DNA from 2 places in the Streptomyces sp. NPDC059828 genome. Region 1 is predicted to be linked to the other one. Evidence: riboswitches for the same ligand, from Rfam matches in the RefSeq annotation. Region 1 holds a riboswitch; the other holds the start of a gene.
What was found. Region 1 has a riboswitch for thiamine pyrophosphate ahead of ACFV6V_RS06610 (thiamine ABC transporter substrate binding subunit). Riboswitches for the same ligand answer to the same signal wherever they lie in the genome.
Positions count from the first base shown of each region.

Region 1 (7,704 bases):
GAAGCTGTATTGAAGCGATGATGAACAAAGTCCCCCGAAGATGCATAGTCGTACCATGTGTAATTATACGATCTACCGTTGTAGGTCGTTCGCGTCTCCGCCTGTGCTGCCGTCGGGGTTAGACAGGAAAGTATTACCGAAGGGGCAAGCAAGCTAATGACCGCAGTTCGTCTGAGTCGTGCTGGGCTCATCTTTCCTCCACTCTTGTTTGATTTCTTGAATCCGTTCTCTATTGATGTCCACCTTTGAATGGGAAGGGTAAACGTATGCATCGCTTGTAGCCTGAGTACGTTGTACTCAGAAAGCTCATGGGTGATTGGCGCTGGCACGTCAAAGCGTTGATTCCTGATCACGTGCGCGTGGTGGAGAACGGACGCGTTCAGTGGTCGTCCACCGGCAGAAACAGCCGGGATCGAGAGGGCCTACCACTGGCGCCGCCGGCAAGCCGCACTCGGCCGGCTGACATCAGTCGAATGCGAGACCGTCATGACCACGCCGGCCCTCCAGGCCGCGTGACAGAACCTGTCACCCGAACCTGCACCAGGCCCCCGCCTCGGACTGGGCCGTGTGTGGGCCGTCCAAGGAATGCCAGTCACGACCAGTGACGACTAATGACGACCAGGTTCACCGGTTGGCGCCCAGGGCAGCGGATTCGATCTGCGACACTGGTACGGCCATGCCTAAGCCCGGAGAACTCACTTTCGTCGCGCCCCGCGGAGCCAAGAAGCCCCCGCGGCACCTCGCCGACCTCTCGCCCGCCGAGCGCAAGGAAGCGGTGGCCGCGATCGGCGAGAAGCCGTTCCGCGCCAAGCAGCTCTCGCAGCACTACTTCGCGCGGTACGCGCACGACCCCGGCCAGTGGACCGACATCCCCGCCGCTTCCCGGGAGCGGCTCGCGGCGGAGCTGCTGCCGGAGCTGATGTCCGTCGTGCGGCATGTCTCCTGCGACGACGACACCACCCGCAAGACGCTGTGGCGGCTGCATGACGGCACGCTGGTCGAGTCGGTGCTGATGCGCTATCCCGACCGGGTCACCATGTGCATCTCCTCGCAGGCGGGCTGCGGTATGAACTGCCCGTTCTGTGCGACCGGCCAGGCGGGGCTCGACCGCAATCTGTCGACCGCCGAGATCGTGCACCAGATCGTCGACGGTATGCGGGCGCTGCGCGATGGTGAGGTCCCCGGCGGACCGGCGCGGCTCAGCAACATCGTGTTCATGGGCATGGGCGAGCCGCTCGCCAACTACAACCGGGTCGTGGGAGCCGTCCGCCGCCTCACGGACCCCGAGCCGGACGGCCTCGGGCTCTCGCAGCGGGGCATCACCGTCTCCACCGTCGGGCTCGTCCCGGCGATGCAGCGGTTCGCCGACGAGGGCTTCAAATGCCGGCTCGCCGTCTCCCTGCACGCTCCCGACGACGAGCTGCGCGACACCCTCGTGCCGGTGAACACCCGCTGGAAGGTGCGGGAGGTGCTGGACGCCGCCTGGGAGTACGCCGAGAAGTCGGGCCGCCGCATCTCCATCGAGTACGCCCTCATCCGCGACATCAACGACCAGGCATGGCGCGGAGACCTCCTGGGACGGCTGCTCAAGGGCAAGCGGGTGCATGTCAACCTGATCCCGCTGAATCCCACGCCGGGCTCCAAGTGGACGGCCTCCCGTCCCGAGGACGAGAAGGCGTTTGTCGAGGCGATCGCCGCTCATGGGGTGCCGGTCACCGTGCGCGACACCCGGGGGCAGGAGATCGACGGGGCCTGCGGTCAGCTCGCCGCATCCGAGCGCTGAGCCTTCGGCCGGGTCTCCAGGGGGCCCATGTACGCTGGGCCCCGAACATTCACATATTCCGACAGGGGAGCGCCACAGCGCTGAGAGTGCGGTGATCGTCAGACCGCAGACCCTCTGAACCTCGCCCGGGTCATTCCGGGTAGGAAGTTCGGACGAGACTCAAGCTGTTGCGCCCTGCCCGGCTCCGGATCCCCGGGATCCGCTGACCTGGCAGGGCCGCGTCTCTTCCTGGTCACCCCAGGAGGAAGCTCAGTGAGCACCACCAAGAAGATCACGGTCGCGGCCCTGTTCGCGGCCCTCGGCGCGGGCACGCTCACGGCCTGCGGCGGGGAGTCCGAGGACAGCGGCTCCGGGGCGTCCAAGACCGTGACGCTCGTCAGCCATGACTCCTTCGCCGCCACCCCGGCGGTGCTCAAGGAGTTCACCCGGGAGACCGGTTACACGGTCAAGGTGCTCAAGAGCGGCGATGCCGTCGAGGCCCTCAACAAGGAGATCCTCACCAAGGGATCCCCGCAGGGCGACGTGTTCTTCGGCGTCGACAACACCACTCTCTCGCGGGCCCTCGACAACGGCGTCTTCACGCCGTACGAGGCCAAGGGCCTGGACCGCGTCCCCGAGGACCGGCAGCTCGACAAGGACGAGCACCGGGTCACGCCCGTCGACACCGGCGACATCTGCGTCAACTACGACAAGAAGTACTTCGCCGACAAGAAGCTGGCCCCGCCGCAGACCTTCGACGATCTGGCCAAGCCCGCCTACAAGAACCTCCTCGTGGTCGAGAACGCCGAACGCTCGTCGCCGGGCCTCGGCTTCCTGCTCGGCACCGCCGCCACGTACGGGGACAAGAACTGGCCGGACTACTGGGCCAAGCTCAAGGCCAACGGAGTCAAGGTCGTCGACAGCTGGGAGCTCGCCTACAACCAGGAGTTCTCCGGTTCAGCGGGCGGCAAGAAGGCCAAGGGCGACCGGCCGCTCGTCGTCTCGTACGCCTCCAGCCCGCCGGTCGAGGTGCTCTACTCCGAGCCGCAGCCCAAGGAGGCGCCCACCGGAGTCGCCACCGGCACCTGCTTCCGCCAGACCGAGGCCGCGGGTCTGCTCAAGGGCGCGAAGAACGAGGCCGGGGGCAAGGCCCTGCTGGACTTCCTGATCAGCAAGAAGTTCCAGGAGGACATGCCGCTCAACATGTTCGTCAACCCGGTCGTGAACGACGCCAAGCTGCCCGCGCTCTTCACACAGTTCGGTGCCGTGGTCGACAAGCCGGAGACCATGGCACCCCAGAAGATCGCCGACAACCGCGACCAGTGGATCCAGTCGTGGTCCTCACTCGTCCTGAAGTAGACGAGCTCGCCAGGACACCCGAGTCGCCCGGGTCGCCGGGGACGCGAGGGGGCAACGCGGCGCGGCTCGCCCTGATGGCGGTGCCCGTCGCGTTCTTCGCGGTCTTCTTCGCGTACCCCGTGGCCGGGATCGTCGGCCGCGGGCTCCGGCCGGACGGCGTCTGGCGTTTCGGCCACATCGGCGAGGTGCTGAGCCGACCGGACATCCTGGACGTCCTCTGGTTCACCCTGTGGCAGGCGCTGGCCTCCACCGGTCTCACCCTGCTGCTGGCACTGCCCGGCGCCTATGTCTTCGCCCGCTTCGACTTCCCGGGCAGACACCTGCTGCGCGCGGTCGTCACCGTGCCGTTCGTGCTGCCGACCGTGGTGGTCGGCACCGCCTTCCTGGCCCTGCTCGGGCGCGGCGGGCTGCTCGACGAGCTGTGGGGCGTGCGCCTCGACACGACCGTGTGGGCGATCCTCCTCGCGCATGTCTTCTTCAACTACGCCGTGGTCGTACGGACCGTGGGCGGACTGTGGTCGCAGCTCGACCCGCGCCAGGAAGAGGCCGCGCGGGTGCTGGGTGCCGGACGGTTCGCCGCCTGGCGGAAGGTCACCCTGCCCGCGCTCACCCCCGCCGTGGCCGCGGCGGCGCTCATGGTGTTCCTGTTCACCTTCACCTCCTTCGGCATCGTCCAGATCCTGGGCGGACCCGCCTACTCGACGGTCGAGGTCGAGATCTACCGGCAGACCGCCGACCGGCTCGACCTGCCGACGGCCGCGGTGCTGACACTGCTCCAGTTCGCCGCCGTCGGCGCCATCCTCGCCGTGCACGCGTGGACCGTACGGCGGCGTGAGACGGCCCTGAAGCTGGTCGACCCCGCGCTGACCGCGCACCGGCCGCGCGGTGTGGGCCAGTGGGCGATGCTCGCGGGCGTACTCGCCACCGTCGCCCTGCTGATCCTGGCCCCGCTGGGCGTGCTGGTCGAAAGGTCCCTGGACGGTCCGGGCGGCTACGGCTTCGCCTTCTACGAAGCCCTCCGGTCGGCAGAGGCCAGTGGCGGCACCTTCCTGGTACCGCCACTGGAGGCGGTCTGGAACTCCTTGCAGTACGCGCTCGCCGCCACGGCCATCGCCCTGCTGATCGGCGGGCTGGCGGCAGCAGCCCTGACCCGCAGGGCCGGGCGGCTGATCCGCGGCTTCGACGCCCTGCTGATGCTGCCGCTCGGGGTTTCCGCCGTCACCGTCGGCTTCGGCTTCCTGATCACCCTCGACGAGCCGCCGTTCGATCTGCGGACCACGTGGATCCTGGTGCCGCTGGCCCAGGCGCTGGTCGGGGTGCCCTTCGTGGTGCGGACGATGCTGCCGGTGCTGCGCGCCGTGGACGTACGGTTGCGCGAGGCGGCGGCCGTTCTCGGCGCCTCGCCCCTGCGGGCCTGGCGCGAGGTCGATCTGCCGCTGGTGCGCCGGGCGCTGCTGGTGGCCGCGGGCTTCGCCTTCGCCGTCTCGCTCGGTGAGTTCGGGGCGACCGTCTTCATCGCACGCGCGGACAACCCCACCCTGCCGGTCGCCGTGGCCAGATTGCTCGGCCGCCCGGGCGAGCTCAACTACGGGCAGGCGATGGCGCTGTCCACCATTCTCATGCTGGTCTGCGCGGCGGCGCTGCTGCTGCTCGAACACATCCGGCCCGACCGTTCCGCAGGGGAGTTCTGATGCTGACGCTGGAGGCCGCGACCGTACGGTTCGGGCAGCGGGCGGCTCTCGACACGGTGGATCTCGAAGTCGCCGACCAGGAGATCGTCTGTGTCCTGGGGCCGAGCGGCTGCGGCAAGTCCACGCTCCTGCGCGCCGTCGCCGGACTCCAGCCGCTGTCCGGCGGCCGGGTCCTGCTCGGCGGAGCGGACCAATCGGGCGTACCCGTGCACCGGCGCGGGGTCGGGCTGATGTTCCAGGACCATCAGCTCTTCCCGCAGCGCGATGTCGCCGGGAACGTCGCCTTCGGCCTGCGTATGCACGGCGTGCCCCGCACGGAGCAGCAGCGCCGGGTGGCGGAGCTGCTCGACCTGGTGGGACTCCCGGGCGCCGGGCAGCGGGCCGTCGCCTCCCTGTCGGGCGGTGAGCAGCAGCGGGTCGCCCTCGCCCGGGCGCTCGCCCCGCGCCCGAGACTGCTGATGCTCGACGAACCCCTGGGCCAGCTCGACCGTACGCTCAGGGAACGGCTCGTCGTGGAACTGCGCGGCCTCTTCGGGCGACTGGGCACCACCGTGCTCGCCGTGACGCACGACCAGGGCGAGGCGTTCGCGCTCGCCGACCGTGTCGTGATCATGAGGGACGGGGCCATCGCCCAGAGCGGCACCCCGCGCGAGGTGTGGCAGCGCCCTGCCTCCTCGTTCGTCGCCCGGTTCCTCGGCTTCGACAACATCGTGTCCGGAGAGGTGAACGGCCAGGCCGCCGACACCCTCTGGGGCAGGATCCCGGTACCGGACGGCTCTCCCCAGGGACCGTGTGCTCTGCTGGTCCGCCCCGCCGGTGTCCGGCTGGGCGGCCCGGGGGACGGCCTGGACTGCGAGGTGGTCTCCCGCACCTTCCGGGGTACGCATGCCGCCGTACGGCTGCGGCCCGCGAGCGGCCCCGCGCTGGAAGCCGAATGCCGCCTGACCGACGCCCCCGAGCCGGGGACCCGCGTCGGCGCCGGCTTCACCGCGGACGACGTGGTGCTGCTTCCGGCTCGTGGCCCGGACGCTCCCTGAGCCGGTCCCGCCGGTCCGGACGGTCTCACCGGACTCCGGCGGGCTCCCGATCGGGAAGGGATACGGGAACGGGGTCCTCGGTCTCCGGCCGTCCGAACCAGGCCACCGCCACCGCCCCCGCCACGGCCAGCACGAAGCCGGCGACCGCCAGCCAGCCGTATCCCGCACGGGACGTGTCGTTCAGCCAGAGCACACCGACCGCGCCGGGCAGCACGGTCTCGCCCACCACCAGGGCTGCCGTGGCCCCGTTGACCGAACCGATCTGGAGCGCCACCGTGTGCAGATACATACCGCCGGTGCCCGCGATCAGGATCGCGTAGAACGCCGGGTCGCAGACGAGAGCGACCGGGTCGAACGGGTCGATACCGTTGAGCACCCGCACACCGACCCCGAGGGCGCCGAAGCCCATTCCCGACAGCAGCCCCGCGAGGATCGCGGCCCGGGCGCCGAGTAGCCGCACCACGACGGTGCCGCCCACGATCAGCAGCAGTGAGATCGCCAGCAGCCACCAGTGGGTGGCGACGGGGGTGTGTCCGCTCCCCTCCGGACCGGCAGCCGTGGCCAGCAGGATGAGGGCGGAGCAGACCACGGCGATGGACGTCCACTCGGCACGTGTCAGCCGGATTCCGAGCAGCCGGATGCTCAGCACCGCGGTGATCACCAGATTCGCGCTGATGATCGTCTGCGACAGGAACAACGGCAGCAGCCGGGCCGCCACCGCCCCCAGCCCGAATCCGACGAAGTCCAGGATCGTGCCGACGATGAACTCCCAGGTCATCGCGGCCTTCGCGGTCGAGGAGAGGCTCGGGCCGCCGTGCTGGGTGACACCGCCGGAAGCCTCTCGCCGGGCGGACTTGCGGGAGCCCACGGCTTGCAGCACCGACCCCGTTCCGTAGCAGATCGACGCCGCCACGGCGGTCAGCAGTCCTATGAGCACCGAAGGCCCCCCTTTTTTTCACGCTGGTCGGCGGGGCAGCGGTGCGGCCCCGTATGTTCCGATTGCCAGACGTGAGCCGGGGCCCGGAAGTTGCTTCCGGTTATCCGGCCCGCATGGCGGCCAAGGCCTCGGGTACCTCGTCCACCGAGTCGACGAGGGCGATGCGGGACTCCATCGAGCGGCCCGCGGCCAGCGACCGCAGCAGGGGCCAGGCGGGGAGCCGCTCCGTCCAGTGGGCGCGGTCCACCAGCACCATCGGGGTGGGCTCCCCGCGGGATTCGTAGTAGTTCGGGGTTGCCTTGTCGAAGATCTCCTGAAGGGTGCCCGCGGCGCCCGGCAGGAACACCACGCCCGCGGTGGAGCGGGCGAGCAGCCCGTCCTCGCGCGTGGCGTTGGCGAAGAACTTGGCGATATGGCCCGCGAAGGGGTTCGGCGGCTCATGGCCGTAGAACCAGGTGGGGATGCCGATCGAGTCGCCGCCCCGCGGCCAGCGCGAGCGGACCTCGAAGGCCGCCGACGCCCAGTCCGAGACGGATGGGGCGAACGAGGGGGCCTTGGCCAGCAGTTCCAGGGACTCGTCGAGCATCTCGTCCTCGAACGGGGCCGCGTATCCGCCCAGGTTCGCCGCCTCCATCGCACCCGGTCCGCCACCGGTGGCGACCAGCAGTCCGCTGCGGGACAGTGCGCGCCCGAGCCGGGCGGCGCCCGCGTACGCGTCTGTGCCGCGGCGCATCGCGTGCCCGCCCATCACCCCCACGACCGGGACATCGGCGATGAGTTCGTCGAGGGCGTCGGATATGGCGTCGTCATGGATCGCCCGGAGCATCGAGGCGTAGATGTCGCGGTCGTCCTTGGTCTGCTGGAACCACTCGTACGCGAGGGCGTCGGGAGTGCCTTCGTAACCGGCCTCGGCGAGCC
Region 1 is NZ_JBHWIW010000007.1:88,021-95,724, forward strand. It holds gene rlmN (23S rRNA (adenine(2503)-C(2))-methyltransferase RlmN) at 677-1,783, shown strand; TPP riboswitch at 1,837-1,947, shown strand; gene ACFV6V_RS06610 (thiamine ABC transporter substrate binding subunit) at 2,036-3,121, shown strand; gene ACFV6V_RS06615 (ABC transporter permease) at 3,196-4,812, shown strand; gene ACFV6V_RS06620 (ABC transporter ATP-binding protein) at 4,812-5,849, shown strand; gene ACFV6V_RS06625 (hypothetical protein) at 5,875-6,786, opposite strand; gene ACFV6V_RS06630 (LOG family protein) at 6,887-7,704, opposite strand, start outside.

Region 2 (7,704 bases), on a different contig from region 1:
AGGTCGGCACCGAGCGGGCCCTGTTCCGGGTGAGCGCAGCGCCCCTGGTGGCCTTCCTGGACCGCACGGACACGCTGGTACCGCTCGGACAGGAGCACAGGCTCGGCGACTTCGAGGAGCATCTGGAGGAGACACTCGGGCGCATCCTCGCTGAGGAGAACGCCGGCTGAGGATGCGACCGCCGTTCAGGTGCGGCGACGGCGGCCCCTGCCGCCGCGTGCCGGTGCTGCTCCGGTGGCGGCTCCCGAGCGGTCGGCGGAGACGACCAGGGCGGCCAGCGCGGTGGTCAGCGGCACCGAGGCGACCAGGCCGATCGACCCCACCAGTGTGCGTACGATCTCCTCGGCCACCAACTCGCTGTTGGCGACGGTCCCCACGCTGGACTGCGCGATCGAGAAGAGCAGCAGCAAGGGCAGTGACGCACCCGCGTAAGCGAGTACGAGTGTGTTGACCACCGAGGCGATATGGTCCCGGCCGATCCTGATCGCTGACTGGTACAGCCTGCGCGGACCCATCGTGGGATCCGCCTGGTGCAGCTCCCACACCGCCGAGGTCTGGGTCACCGTCACATCGTCCAGCACACCCAGCGAACCGATGATCACGCCCGCGAGCAGCAGGCCGGACATGTCGATCTCCGGGTAGAGGCCGTGGATCAGGCCGGTGTTGTCGTCCGTGTTCCCACCGAGCACCGCCCACCCGATGAACAGCGAGCCGAGCAGCCCGATCAGCAGCAGCGAGATCAGGGTGCCCAGCACCGCCACTGAGGTACGGGCGGAGATGCCGTGGCACATATAGAGCGCGATCAGCATGATCGCGCTCGCCCCGACCACCGCCACGGCCAGTGGATTGGAGCCCTGCAGGATCGCGGGCAGGATGAACAGGGTGAGCACCGCGAAGCTCGCGGCCAGCGCGATCAGTGCCATCACCCCGCGCATCCGTCCCACCAGAACCACGGCGAGCGCGAACAGCCCGGCGAGCAGCGCCATCGGGAGGCCCCGGTCCACATCGGTGACCGAATACTGGAGATCGCGCGGCGCGTCGGGCGCGTACGCCACCACCACGCCCTGGTCGGCGCGTAGTTGCCGAGAGGCGTCGGGCTGCACGACCTCGATGAACGTACGGCCCTTGTCCTTGCCGGTCGTGACCTCGACGGTGGCCTTTCCGCAGGTGCCCTGCGGCGAGTTGGCCGCCTCAGGCTCTTCGGGGGTGGTGGTGTTCCCGGTCGGCGGGACCTGTGCGGCGTTCACGTCTCCGCAGTCGACCTGCTCGACCTTCACGACGCGGCCCTGCTCGGTCTGCCGGTCGAAGCCGACACCGGTGCGTTCGTGCTCCGGCGAACCGCCCGGCCACAGGACGACCAGACCCACCGCGACGGCGGCGGCGAAGGGGATCACCACCGCGGCGATGACCCGCCGCAGATGACGGGAGACGGGCGCGGCGGGACCGTGCGCATGGCTGTGCGTGTGCCCGTGGGCAGGGGCATGCGCAGGGCCGTGGGCCCCGGCCGGCTGGTCGTCGGGTTCGTGGGGCTGCGGCGAGGAAGTCACCGCCCGATCATCCCAACCGGGGAGGGGGCCCACTGTTCAGCACGCCAGACGGGGCGCTAGCGTGGTGACACCTTTGCACACGCGGGAGCTCGGAGCACCGGGCTGAGAGGGCGCTGAGCAGCTGCGCCGACCGCCGAACCTGTTACCGGGTAATGCCGGCGTAGGGAGTAGGTCACGATGACCGTTCAGGACACACGCATGCCCGCCTCCGGCCCGAACGAGGGCGAAAACGGGGGCGGGAGGTCCATCGGCTGGCACAAGGGGTACATCGAGGGCTCGCGGTCCGATATCCGCGTGCCGGTCCGTCAGGTGCACCTCACCAATGGCAAGGACGTGACCCTGTACGACACGTCCGGACCGTACACCGATCCGCACACCGAGACCGATGTCCGGCGTGGTCTGCCGCCGCTGCGCGAGAACTGGATCATCGCGCGCGGGGACACCGAGGAGTACGCCGGCCGCCCCGTCCGCCCCGAGGACGACGGGATCAAGCACACCTCGCCGCGCGGAGGGCTGCGCAACCTCGACGCGGTCTTCCCCGGCCGCCCGCGCCAGCCCCGCCGTGGCCGCGGCGGACAGGCGGTGACCCAGCTCGCCTACGCCCGCCGTGGCGAGATCACGCCGGAGATGGAGTACGTGGCGATCCGGGAGAACGTCTCCCCCGAGGTCGTGCGCGAGGAGATCGCCGCCGGACGTGCCGTGCTGCCGGCGAACGTCAACCACTCGGAGATCGAGCCGATGATCATCGGCAAGCGGTTCCTGGTGAAGGTCAACGCCAACATCGGCAACTCCGCCGTGACCTCCTCCATCGAGGAGGAGGTGGAGAAGATGACGTGGGCGACCCGCTGGGGCGCGGACACGGTCATGGACCTCTCCACCGGCCGTAACATCCACACCACCCGCGAGTGGGTGCTGCGCAACTCCCCCGTGCCGATCGGCACCGTGCCGCTCTACCAGGCGCTGGAGAAGGTCGACGGCAGGGCCGAGGAGCTGACCTGGGAGATCTACAAGGACACCGTCATCGAGCAGGCCGAGCAGGGCGTCGACTACATGACGGTCCACGCCGGAGTGCTGCTGCGGTACGTGCCGCTGACCGCGCGCCGCAAGACCGGCATCGTCTCGCGCGGTGGCTCGATCATGGCGGCCTGGTGCCTCGCGCACCACAAGGAGTCGTTCCTGTACGAGAACTTCGAGGAGCTCTGCGAGATCCTCGCCGCGTACGACGTGACGTACTCGCTCGGCGACGGCCTGCGGCCCGGCTCGATCGCGGACGCCAACGACGAGGCGCAGTTCGCCGAGTTGAGGACGCTCGGTGAGCTCAACCAGATCGCCAAGCGGCACAACGTCCAGACCATGATCGAGGGCCCGGGGCATGTCCCGATGCACAAGATCAAGGAGAACATCGACCTCCAGCAGGAGATCTGCGAAGAGGCGCCGTTCTACACCCTGGGTCCGCTGACGACGGACGTGGCGCCCGCCTATGACCACATCACCTCGGGCATCGGCGCCGCGATGATCGCCTGGTGGGGCACGGCCATGCTCTGCTACGTCACCCCCAAGGAGCACCTGGGCCTCCCCAACCGGGACGACGTCAAGACCGGCGTCATCACCTACAAGATCGCCGCCCACGCCGCCGACCTCGCCAAGGGCCACCCGGGCGCGCAGGAGTGGGACGACGCCCTGTCCGACGCCCGCTTCGAGTTCCGCTGGGAGGACCAGTTCAACCTGGCCCTCGACCCGGACACGGCCCGGGAGTTCCACGACGAGACGCTGCCCGCAGAGCCGGCGAAGACCGCGCACTTCTGCTCGATGTGCGGGCCGAAGTTCTGTTCGATGAAGATCAGCAGAAGCATCACAGAACAATTCGCCCCGGATCTCGCTGTGACCGGCGATGACGACGTTGAAGCGGGCATGCTCGCCAAGTCGAAGGAGTTCGCGGAGGCGGGCCACCGCGTCTACCTGCCGATTGCGGACTGATCCTCTGAGTCTCAGCGTCCCCCGGCATACGCTCCGGGGGACGTTGTCGTCTCTCACGAACCGTGACCAGATCACCGTCCATGAACCGTCCGATCAAGCCGGACACGAAGAAAGTGCCGCGCTCCGAATCGTTCGGCGAGTCGGGCCCGTCCCTCGCACGATCCGGTAGCGCGGCTCTGAGAACCGGTTCGATGCTGCCGGGCCGTTTCGGCTCCGTCCAACGATGGGGCGGCTGTCGGCTCACTCCAGGACGGCGAGGTGGTCGGCGGCGCCCCCGCGCCACTCGATCAGGAAGAGGGTCGCGTCATCACTGGTGCTCCCGCCCCGTTCCTCCTTCAAGGTATGGGAGAGCGCGCGCACCACCGCACGCACTCCCTCCTCGGTCTGCTCGATGCGGTTGACCCAGTGGATGAGTTGTTCCTCGCCGAACTCCTCTTCGCCGGCTTCGTGTTCCTCGATCAGGCCGTCGGTGAAACACAGCACCCGGTCGCCGCGCTGGAGCATCTGCTCGCTCACCTGGGGCTCCTCACCCCCGAAGCCGACCGGGAAGGTGGTCGGGCTTTCCAACTGCCGAAGCACCTGGTGGTTGCGGATCAGCAGAGGGGTGGGATGTCCCGCGTTGACCCACTGCAGGTGGCCCGTTGCGACGTTCAGGCGCATCATCTGCGCGGTGACGAAGTGCTCGGGCCCGAACTGCTCGTCGATGGCCCGGTCCATGAAGGCGTAGATCTCGGACAGGCCGATGCCGGCACGTCTGGAGTGCCGGTAGGCGCCGATGGCGACGGTGGCCATCGTGGCGGCGTTCAGGCCGTGGCCCATCGCATCGAGCACGGCCACGTGCAGGATGTCGTCGTTGAGCGCGTAGTCGAAGCTGTCGCCGGCGACGTTGTAGGCGGGTTCCAGGATTCCGGCCACCGCGACCTGGGGGACGGACATCGCCAGCGGCGGTAGCAGAGACCACTGGATCTCCGCGGCCACGCTCATGGGTTCGCGGCGCCGGGTGAGGAAGAACTGGTCGGTGTAGCTGTGCTTGGTGACCAGTATGTCGGCGATCAGGCCGGCGAGCCGGCGCAGCAGGCGCCGGTCGTCGTCATCGATGGTCTTCAGGGTGAGGGCCAGGACTCCCACCTGGTCGCTGCCGTCCAGCAACGGCAGATACACCCGTAGGCCGTCGGCCTGCGGTACCTCGACTGGGGTCGCGTTCAGGAATGCCGTGCCGGCATGGGAGTCACCGATCGGCTCGGGCTCGCCGGCGGCCAGCCCTCTGCCCGGCAGCGGCACCAGTAGTAGCTGTGCGTAGTCCTGCAGGAGGATCGAGATGTCACGGCCTCCGACCCGGGCCACCTCTTCCGCGATCAGCGGGGCGATCAGCTGCGGCGGCATCTCGTGTGCCCGGTCCAGCAGCACGCCAAGCAGCCGCTCACCGAAACCCTCCGACCGGTCCACCGCGTCCGTGCCGGGCTGCCGAACACCCTCTGCCATAGCCGTGCCCTCTCACGTCACCAGCCTGCTTTCGGCTTCGCCTGTCGAGCCGGCTGTCTCCGACGAGTGGGTCGCAGGGCAGCCGTGTGATTCTTTTCGGTGGCCGGCCGGCCGCCGCACGTGCCGCGACTCGCTCGTTCTCCGCCGTCGCGCCGACCGTGCGCAACGGCCCCGGCGTATACACACCGGGGCCGCCCTTCCGGGTCGGTTGCACGTGAGAGTGCACCGGCCCAATCATCATGCTATGCCTGTGCCGCCTTTCCGGCAGAAGAGATCCTTCGGGCAATTTGCACTCCGTGGTCGGACGGGCTCAGCGCCGTATCAGCCGCGTTCCACCTCTTCGGCCTCTGAGCCGGATTCCCTGCTGCGCCAGCGTGACCATTGCGGGTGCGCACTCGGGCCCTGGGCCCGCGCCGCGCAGGTGAGCCCGGACGTGGGCACACGGAGTACGGTGAAACCGGCAGCCGCGCCGACGTCCTCCCAGGCGATCAGCTAGCGCATGCCGAACACAGACGGGTGGGCACACCATGTCCGACACCGACACCCCGCGTGAAGCGAAGCTTCTGCCGGACGCGATCCACAAGATCGTGAAGCCTGGAACCGCCCTGCTGCGGCTGGAGACGACGCATGCCCGTCAGGGAATTCTCGACGGTGCGTGGTGGCCGCGTTCCCGCGACATCGGTGCCGAGCTGCCGAGCCTCATCATCGCGCTGACCGAGCACCTCGGACCCGTCACGCGCGTCGGCCTGGACTCCAGTGCCTGGAAAAGCCTACCGACGCGGCTGATCATCGACGACCGCGTCGTGCACATCGACTCCTTTCCGGTCGGGGACGACACCGTCCTCATCACCCGAGGCGATCGAGACCACTTCTCCCTGCTGGTGATCCCACCGGATACGACTCCCGACGCGGCACGCGCAGCGATGGCCCGGGCCGTCAGCGCCGACAACGCCACGGCCGAGCAGATCCTCATCGACACAGGCACCGGCCGGACACGCCCGATCGCCCGGTAGGTGGAATCCGGATGGCGACGAGGGCGTAGCCGTCAGGCACCGGGATGCCCTGGATGGCTTCGGGTCCACTCCTCCTGGGTGAGCGGCCCGGGAGAGTACCGTGGGAGGCAGCCGAGGACACTCCGTACACCGGTATCAGCGCCAGTGTCGCCCTGGGTCACGATGGGTCCCTCGTGGACCGGACGGGCGGCTCCGCATGATGCCGATCCCCCTCCCTATTCCTTCCGCTCCCGGGCCATGGCCCGATGCCCCGCTGCTGCCGCGCCTGGTGCTGGAACCGACCATGTCGAGGGAGGGCGTCTTCGACGGCGCCTGGTGGCCCCGCTCCCACCACGTACTCGCCGAGCTGCCGGACCTGATCACCGCGCTCGGCGCTCACCTCGGGCGCATCATCCGGATCGGCCTGGACACCTCGGCCTGGGACGGTGTGCCACGGTCCGTGGTGGTGAACGGCGTGATGGTCAGGGTCAATTGGTTCGCCGGCAGCGATGCGACGATCAGCGTCACCCGGGGTTTCCAGGACCACTTCCTGTTGCTGGTTGTTCCGCCCGGCACCGCACCGGACACAGCCGCCTCGGCGATGACCGGAGCCTCAGCGACCGGAAACCACACCCCGGCAGCCGAGCTCCTGCTCGGCTGACCCACAGCCGCGTCGCGCCCCGCTCGATTCATGGCTGAAGCGGTCCTCGATGAAGATCTCCCAGGACATCCGCCGGGAGCACGGCGGGACGGCGGACGAGATCGAGGCCGGTATGGCCGAGAAGTCCAAGCAGTTCGCGGAGTCCGGGAACAGGGTGTACCTGCCGCTGGCCGACTGACCCGCCTATGGCGCGGCCGGAATGGCCCCCGCAGCACTCCGCCCGCTATTCCGGCTGGTGCTCCGGGGGCCCGAAGTCGGGACTGGAGAAGTCCGGGCTGGTGAACGCGGGGCGGGACGAGGTCGACGAACCCTCGTTGGGGCTGGTGAAGTCGGGGCCGCTGTAGCCCACCTTCGGGATGCGGTTCAGCGGGCCCGGCGCGCTGGATGAGGGGCCGGGGCCGGGGTCGGCCAACGCCGAGCGGAGGAACGGGATGACGCCCCGTTCCAGGAGTGCGTGGCGCCAGGCTTCGCGGGCGCGGGCGACTTCCGCCACTTCCTCCGGCATCGCTCCGCTCGTCTCGTCGGCGGGCAGCTCCGTCGCGCTGTTGCGCAGTGCGGTGATCAGCAGCCCGACCACCGCCGCGAGCAGGCTGACCGCGGTGAGCGCCCCGAAGAACCAGCCCGCCGCCAGCAGGGTCTGTGCGAAGGAGGGTTCGGGCTTGAGCGCCTTCAGCACATAGCCCACGAAGAGGAGGATCACCGCGGCGGTACCCGCCAGCACGGGGGCCAGCACGGTGAGCACCGCGCCGAGGCCCGCGCCTGAGCCGGGGGCTGACAGGTCGGCGGACGCCTGGTCCTCCGGGGCCCCACGGGCGGCTGAGGACGCGGTGGGTGAGCGTAGTTCTTCGCGGACCTTGACGAAGTGGTCGTACTCGGCCGCAGCCGCGCTGGTGATCAGCGCCGTGGCGTTGAGCGCCATGGTGCGCAGCTGTTCGGCGTTGAGCCGGTCTCCGACCGCGGAAAGATCCGGGCGGTCGTGTGCCTGGCGCAGCACTTCGTCGAGGATGCGCTCGTATGCGGCGCGATCCTCGGACAGCAGGTGCGG
Region 2 is NZ_JBHWIW010000004.1:166,720-174,423, forward strand. It holds gene ACFV6V_RS04080 (SsgA family sporulation/cell division regulator) at 1-170, shown strand, start outside; gene ACFV6V_RS04085 (YibE/F family protein) at 186-1,547, opposite strand; TPP riboswitch at 1,619-1,731, shown strand; gene thiC (phosphomethylpyrimidine synthase ThiC) at 1,725-3,524, shown strand; gene ACFV6V_RS04095 (PP2C family protein-serine/threonine phosphatase) at 3,765-5,006, opposite strand; gene ACFV6V_RS04100 (DUF5994 family protein) at 5,534-6,019, shown strand; gene ACFV6V_RS04105 (DUF5994 family protein) at 6,219-6,659, shown strand; gene ACFV6V_RS04110 (hypothetical protein) at 6,709-6,837, shown strand; gene ACFV6V_RS04115 (hypothetical protein) at 6,883-7,704, opposite strand, start outside.
Region 2: another riboswitch for thiamine pyrophosphate. It lies ahead of thiC (phosphomethylpyrimidine synthase ThiC); the one in region 1 lies ahead of ACFV6V_RS06610 (thiamine ABC transporter substrate binding subunit).